2 linked regions of the Prochlorococcus marinus str. MIT 9515 genome follow. The protein of the gene in region 1 binds, or shares a complex with, the protein of each later gene. Links are inferred from orthologs where the notes say so. Each region holds a gene or a part of one and is shown on either strand. Other genes may lie near its edges.

The links.
Region 2: the proteins of mfd (region 1) and uvrA are in contact, whole or in part, in a crystal structure (PDB 4DFC), measured with the Escherichia coli proteins. The link is inferred for Prochlorococcus marinus str. MIT 9515 from one-to-one orthologs.

The regions. Positions count from the first base shown.
Region 1 is NC_008817.1:814,957-819,331, forward strand. Bases 159-4,201 are described here. They hold mfd (transcription-repair coupling factor), read right to left. Parts: upstream 3,887-4,201; coding sequence 359-3,886; downstream 159-358. Other genes in these bases: P9515_RS09675 (hypothetical protein), read right to left, coding at 159-298; P9515_RS04490 (TerC family protein), read left to right, coding at 3,961-4,201. Outside these bases: more of P9515_RS09675, read right to left, coding at 137-158; more of P9515_RS04490, read left to right, coding at 4,202-4,375. UniProt on the Escherichia coli protein: Couples transcription and DNA repair by recognizing RNA polymerase (RNAP) stalled at DNA lesions. Mediates ATP-dependent release of RNAP and its truncated transcript from the DNA, and recruitment of nucleotide excision repair machinery to the damaged site.
Region 2 is NC_008817.1:1,695,400-1,699,217, reverse strand. The notes cover bases 168-3,653. They hold uvrA (excinuclease ABC subunit UvrA), read left to right. Parts: upstream 168-552; coding sequence 553-3,453; downstream 3,454-3,653. Other genes in these bases: P9515_RS09160 (AAA family ATPase), read left to right, coding at 168-499. In the rest of the region: more of P9515_RS09160, read left to right, coding at 1-167; P9515_RS09150 (glycosyltransferase), read left to right, coding at 3,654-3,818. UniProt on the Escherichia coli protein: The UvrABC repair system catalyzes the recognition and processing of DNA lesions. UvrA is an ATPase and a DNA-binding protein. A damage recognition complex composed of 2 UvrA and 2 UvrB subunits scans DNA for abnormalities.

The sequences.
Region 1 (4,375 bases):
TATTTTTACGAAATATGTATAGGTTTGTTTATTATTATCTCTTTAATATTTGCTTTGATTCTGATGTTGGGCTCCCTCTCAAGATTTATTAAAATTATGAAAAGAAAAAAAAGAAGAATTAATTTAAATTAAAAATTTAAATAGGATTCATTAATCCTCCACTTCCTGAATCAGAATCGTCATCGTCATTTTCAGTCTCAAAATCAATTAGTGCGTAAGCTCCAACCGCAATTGATGAAAGTAATAATGTAAATGGTAACATCGAACTTTGCAATCCGACATCGATGTATTCGCCCATACAATAAGTAAATTTTTACAAACCTAACGGAATTTAGACTCTTTCGTGATTATTAAATATTTATTTAATATTTAAGTTTTTGGATTCAACTGTATTTTTATCGAAGTTATTTATTTCATTTACAAATAAACCTAACCAATAAATTAACTGATCAATTTGATTTTGTATATCAGTAATACCTATCCCTCTAATTGTTATTTTTGAGAACTGATCATCTTCCTCAAAACTAAATTTATTTTGAATATTTGTTGGTAACGCTTTTTTAATAAGTTTAAATGTTGAGATTTTTAATCTAGTCTCTATTATTATGTTAGGTTTTTTAAGTTTAATTTTATTAAAGCCACATTTTTTTGCTAATAATTTTAACTTCATTAAAAGTATTAAAGATTCAACAGGTTTGGGTAAAACTCCGTATCTATTAGACCAGTCAGTTGCCAGCTCTGTAAGCTCCTTGTGGGTATTACATTCTGTAGCTTCTTTATAAGCATCTAGTTTCTCTTCTCGGTTTAATATCCAAGTTGCAGGGATAAAAGCATTAATTGGCAAATCTACTTGAGTATCCTTTACTTCCGGTATTTCCTGACCATTTATTTCTGAGATTGCTTCGTGTAACATTTCAATATATAGATCATATCCAATTGCATTAACTTTTCCACTTTGCTCTTCCCCCAATAAACTTCCAACTCCTCTTATCTCCATATCTTTCATGGCAAGTTGATATCCGCTTCCTAGTTCAGAAAAATCTTTTATAGCCTTTAGCCTTTGCTTGGAAGCTTCATTAATGTTGTTTAAATTTGGATAAAATAACCATGCATGAGCTTGTATCCCACTTCTCCCGACTCTTCCTCGTAATTGATAGAGTTGCGATAGCCCAAATTTATGTGAATCTTCAATTATGATTGTATTTACTTTGGGTATATCTAATCCGCTTTCAATAATTGTTGTGCAAATCATCAAGTCTACCTCGCCATTATTAAATGCAATCATTGCATTTTCAAGATCTATTTCATTCATTTGGCCATGAGCAACTATAAATTTTAAATCATTAAACATATTTGTTAATTTATTAACGGCTTGATCAATATCCGATATTCTTGGAAGAACGTAAAAGATTTGACCACCTCTATCAAGTTCTTGACTTATTGCAGTTCTGATTACATCCATATCAATTTCAGATAAATATGTTTTAATTGATCTTCTGGATGGTGGAGGAGTATTTAATAAACTCATTTGTCTAAGGCCAGACAAACTCATGTAAAGGGTCCGTGGTATTGGTGTGGCCGATAGAGTTAACACGTCAATATTAGTTTTAATATTTTTAATTTTTTCTTTTTGTCTAACTCCAAATCTTTGTTCTTCATCAATAACAAGCAATCCTAAATTTTTTATTTCGATTTCTTTTCCTAAAATTTGATGAGTGGCTACAACTAAATCAATCTTATTATTTTTTAAACCAGCATAAATATCTTTTTTCTCACTACTAGTTTTAAATCTATTAAGTAAAGAAACTTTTATTGGATAAGGTGAAAATCTATTATTAAAAGTTCTCCAATGTTGTTGAGCTAAAATTGTTGTTGGAGCAAGTAAAATCACTTGCTTCCCTGATGTAATTGCTTTAAAAATTGCTCTTACTGCTACTTCTGTTTTTCCGAAACCAACGTCTCCACAAACTAATCTATCCATAGGTTTATCACTTTCCATATCAATTTTGATTTCCTTCACGGCTGTTAGTTGATCAGGAGTAGGTTGGTAAGGGAATGACTCTTCTAATTCTTTTTGCCACGGTCCATCTTCAGGATATATATGGCCTTTAAGTTTCTCTCTTTTTGCGTAAAGTTTTAGAATATCATAAGCAACTTTTTTTATTATTTTTCTATTTTTATCTTTAATTTTTAACCATTCTGCTCCTCCTAATTTATTTATTTTGGGCATAATTTTACCAGTAGATCTATATCTGTTTATGCTCCCTAGTTGATCAGCAGCAACACTTATTTTTCCATCAAGATATTTAATAACTAGATAGTCTCTTGATTCACCTGTTATATTTATTTTTTCTAATTTTAAGAATTGTCCAATACCATGATTTTTATGAACTATATAGTCTCCAGGATTAATTTTATTAACATTTATATTTGAATTTACGCTCCTTTTTCTTCTCCTTATAAAGACATTATTAAATAAAGCTTGTTGTGAAAATAATTCCTTATCTGTTATTAAAATTATCTTCCATATTGGGAGATAAAAACCTTCTATTTCATAGTTGTTTTTATTTTTAATAATAACTGGTGTAGGAATATCTATTAATTTATAAGCGTTATCAAGATCATTAGGTTTTTCCAAATAATTAGTATTGCAATCATGTTCAAAGAGTAAACTCCTTGTTCTTAATGGCTGTGCAGATAATATCCAGACTTTATCTTTATTTAAGATAAATTTATTAATTTCTTTTGAAAGTTTACCTATGTTTTTAGAGGATGAATTTATACGTTTATCTGATAAAAGAAATCTGTTATCTAAATTTCTCTTTGATTCAAATTCATACAAGTTTATTACAATAAAATCACTGAATGTTTTTAATATATACTCGAATTTTTCATGTAGATTAGGTTTAACTTTTATATTTATATTATTGGACCGTAAGTTTTGAGTAATTTCATCTTTGAAATGATCAAAATTATTAACTGATTCAATATACCAATTGTTTGCAAATTTAGTGCAGTCATCTATTTCATCTATAACAATAATTGAATCTTCATTTATATAATTTATAAGATTAGATGGATATTCTTCAATTATTCCTAAGTATCTATCTAGATTATTTTTAGTTGTTATTTCTTCTGAATTAAAAACCCCTTCGTCTGATAGTAGTTCTAACTTTTCTCTTATTAATGAATTATATCCAACCTGTACAATCTCAACTTTATTAATACTATCTAACGTTCTTTGAGTTACTGGATCATATTCTCTAATTTTATCAATAATATTATCGAAGAATTCTATTCTTATGGGTAGTTCATTGTTAACTGGGTATATATCAATTATTTCTCCTCTTCTGCTCCAAGAACCTTCCTGTGAAGTAAGATTTTCCTTGTTATAACCTAATGAAACTAACTGACTTGTTAACTCTTTTATTTCTATAGCTAAACCCTTATTAAGTGTTATTATTTTTTGCTTAAATATATTTTTTTTAATTAAATGTGGTTGAAGAGATCTTTCAGTTGTTATTATTATATTTTTTTCTTCTTTGTCATTATTTATTAGTTTTGAGATAACTGATAACTGTGAATATTCAGTCTCTTTTGATTTATTAATTGATCCGTAAGGTAAATTTTTACTAGGTGGATAATATAAGATATTTCTGTTACCTATACTATTAAAATATCCATACCATTTATAAGCAATTTCTTCATTAGGGCTCACAAGTATAATATTTTTATTTTCTTTTTTTGCTAAACTATTTATAATAATAGATTTTGCATATCTACTAGACCCAATGATATTTAGTTCTTTATTTTTTTCAATTCTTTTTACTAACTCTGTTATAATTTGTGAATTTGAAATATAACTAATTAAGGAGTTTAAACTCATTTATTTCTAATTAACTTGATTACTACTTAAGGTTATATTATATTATATTTTATAAAGATTGTGAATAATAATAGATGGATTCAGCCGCAATAAATTCTTTTATTCCAACGCTAGATCAAGTTGATAGTTGGTCTGAGATTCTTACACTTCTACCAATTTTAATTATTTTAGAATTGCTACTTTCGGCTGACAACGCTATAGCTTTGGCTTCACTCACTAAATCTCTTGATAGTCCAGAATTAAGATCTAAGGCCTTAAATATAGGTATCACTATTTCTTTATTATTTAGAATATTTCTTATTCTATTATCTAATATTCTTCTGAAATTTATCATAATTCGAATTTTTGCAGGACTGTATCTTATTTATTTATTTATTTCAAATGTTTTTTTAAGTAATGAAACCGATTTACAAAATTCTGACAATGACAAAACAAATATTAATTTCAAATTTTTAAAGATTGTAGCTTTGCTATCTTTTACTGATTTTG
Region 2 (3,818 bases), 880 kb from region 1 along the record:
AGGGTTAGAGAACGCAGATTTTTCAATTGAATTTTCAAAAGTTGCATCTTCTTCAGAAGGCAATGAGACGATAGACTTTCTATTTTCGGCAAATCCTGATCAAAAGTTAGCGCCATTATCCAAAATTATTTCTGGAGGAGAAATGTCAAGATTTTTATTAGCAATAAAATCTAGCATTTCTCAAAAATCTAATACTTTTTTCTTAGATGAAATCGATAATGGTTTAAGTGGGAAATCATTATATTCTTTAGTTGAATTAATAAAAGCTACTGCACAGGACAGGCAGGTTTTATGTATTACGCACCAGCCTTTATTAGCAGCAACTGGTAATTCTCATTTTAAAGTCAAGAAAAATGTAATTAATGGAATAACTTTTACTTCTGTTCTTAAATTAAATACAAAAAGAGAAAGACAAAATGAGTTAATTGAACTTATAGGTGGTGGTTTTAGTGAAGCAAATAGTTATGCATCTACACTAATCGATAAAGCAGCCGCATAAATAAAAAAATATAGACTATAATGATAATTCTTTAAATCAATCAAGATTTAAGCATGGTTAAAAAAAATATTGGTATCAATGAAGATAATTCCATAAAAATCCGAGGTGCTCGACAACATAATTTAAAAAATATAGATTTAACTCTTCCAAGAAATAAATTTATTGTTTTTACAGGTGTTAGCGGTAGTGGTAAAAGCTCTTTAGCTTTTGATACTATTTTTGCAGAAGGTCAAAGAAGATATGTAGAAAGCCTTTCTGCTTATGCCAGACAGTTTTTAGGTCAAGTTGACAAACCAGATGTAGATAATATTGAGGGATTATCCCCTGCTATATCTATAGATCAAAAATCAACGAGTCATAATCCTCGATCAACTGTTGGAACAGTTACTGAGATACAAGATTATTTAAGATTATTATTTGGACGCGCTGGAGAACCTCATTGTCATCATTGTGGGTTGCCAATTGCTCCGCAAACAATTGATGAAATGGTTGATCAAATAGTTTTGTTGCCTGAAGGAACAAGGTATCAATTGCTTGCACCTGTCGTAAGAGGTAAAAAGGGAACTCATGCAAAATTACTTAGCGGATTAGCCGCAGAAGGTTTTGCTCGAGTAAGAATTAATGGTGAGGTTAGAGAGCTTGCAGATAGTATTGAGTTAGATAAGAACCATATTCATAATATCGAGGTTGTAGTAGACCGATTGATTGCTAGAGATGGAATTCAGGAAAGATTGAATGACTCTTTACAAACTTGCCTTAAAAGAGGAGATGGGCTTTCTATTGTTGAAGTTGTTCCTAAAAAAGGGGAAACTTTACCTCCCGAGTTAGATAAAGAAAAATTATATTCTGAGAACTATGCATGTCCAATTCATGGATCTATTGTTGAAGAATTGTCTCCAAGATTATTTTCTTTTAATAGCCCTTATGGTGCTTGTTCCGATTGTCATGGTATTGGCTATTTAAAAAAATTTACTGCAGATAGAGTAATACCTGATACTTCTTTACCTGTTTACGCTGCCATAGCTCCTTGGAGCGAAAAAGATAATACATATTATTTTTCGTTACTTTATTCAGTAGGACAAGCTTATGGTTTTGAATTAAAAACTCCTTGGAAAGATCTCAGTGATTTACAAAAAAATGTCTTACTTTCGGGATCTGATAAGCCAATTTTAATTCAAGCTGATAGTCGCTTTAAAACTTCTAGCGGTTTTGAAAGACCTTTTGAGGGAATTTTGCCAATCCTAGAAAGGCAATTAAGTGAATCTAATGGAGAATCAGTTAAACAAAAGCTTGAAAAATATTTAGAATTAGTTCCTTGTAAAACATGTTCAGGTAAGAGATTAAAACCAGAAGCACTCGCTGTTAAACTTGGCCCCTATAACATCACTGATTTAACTTCTATTAGCGTCTCAGAAACTTTATCTCATATTGAGAAAATAATGGGTTTAAGTAAAAATAAAACAGAAATTGTTCTCTTGTCATCTAAACAAAAACAAATAGGTGAATTAGTTTTAAAAGAAATTCGATTACGTTTAAAGTTTCTTATTAATGTAGGTCTGGATTATTTGACACTAGATAGACCAGCCATGACTTTGTCTGGTGGAGAAGCTCAGCGTATTAGATTAGCAACTCAAATAGGAGCAGGTTTAACTGGTGTTTTATATGTATTGGATGAACCAAGTATCGGCTTACATCAAAGAGATAATGATAGGTTGCTTGAAACATTAAAAAATCTCAGAGATTTAGGTAATACTCTTGTTGTTGTAGAACATGATGAAGATACTATGAAATCTGCAGATTACTTAGTGGATATAGGGCCCGGTGCAGGCGTTTATGGAGGTGAAATTATTGCAAAAGGTACATTTGAGGATGTTTTAAACTCAGAAAAGTCTTTGACTGGCGCTTATCTCAGTGGGAGGAAGTCTATTCCTACACCAAGTGTTAGAAGATCTTCAGTTAAGAAAAGTCTTATACTAAATAATTGTGTTAAGAATAATCTCAAGGATATATCAGTTGAATTTCCTTTGGGAAGATTAGTTTCTGTAACTGGTGTAAGTGGTAGTGGGAAAAGTACATTAGTTAATGAATTATTACATCCTGCACTTTCACACTCTCTTGGTTTAAAAGTTCCTTTTCCTAAGGGTGTTAAAGAATTAAAAGGTATAAAAGCTATTGATAAAGTAATTGTTATTGATCAATCTCCTATTGGAAGAACTCCTAGATCAAACCCTGCTACTTATACAGGTGCTTTCGATCCGATTAGACAATTGTTTACTGCCACTGTAGAAGCTAAAGCTAGAGGTTATCAAGCTGGCCAATTTAGCTTTAATGTTAAAGGGGGTAGATGCGAGGCTTGTAGAGGTCAAGGAGTTAATGTCATTGAAATGAATTTTTTGCCTGATGTTTATGTTCAATGTGATGTATGTAAAGGTGCTCGTTTTAATAGAGAAACGCTTCAAGTTAAATATAAAGGTTTTAATATATCAGATGTCTTAGAAATGACTGTTGAGCAAGCAGCTGAAACTTTCTCTGCTATTCCTCAAGCTGCAGATAGATTGTCTACTTTAGTTGATGTAGGACTTGGTTACGTTAAATTAGGCCAGCCAGCTCCAACATTATCTGGTGGAGAGGCACAAAGAGTAAAATTAGCAACTGAATTATCAAAGAGAGCTACTGGAAAAACTTTATATTTAATTGATGAGCCAACAACGGGATTAAGTTTTTATGATGTGCATAAATTAATGGATGTTATTCAACGTTTAGTAGATAAAGGTAATTCTGTAGTAGTTATTGAGCATAATTTAGATGTTATTAGATGTTCAGATTGGATAATTGATCTTGGACCTGATGGAGGTGATAAAGGTGGAGAAATCATCGTGGAGGGTACACCTGAAGATGTTGCGAAGCATGCAACAAGTTATACAGCCAAATATTTAAAGCAAGCTCTAAATTGAGTAAATAATTAGTTGTATTTCTTTGCATTCTATATATTATTATTTTTGAAAATCTTTTTATAAACTTATGAGAACCTACTGTTTTCAGGGCTTTTAGTCCTCTATACTTTTTATAAATTAATAAATCATAATGCTTTCTTAATATTTCTTGTTGAAATTCAGCTTATCTCTAATAGGAGATTGTATCTGAAACGTGTGAAATGGGTTTAAAATTTTTATATTTACATTTGCATGGTTTAATACGTTCCAGTAGCCTTGAATTAGGTAGGGATTCAGATACTGGTGGGCAAACGCAATATGTATTGGAATTAGTCAAAGGCTTAGCAAATACTTCTCAAGTTGAGCAAGTAGATTTAGTGACTCGT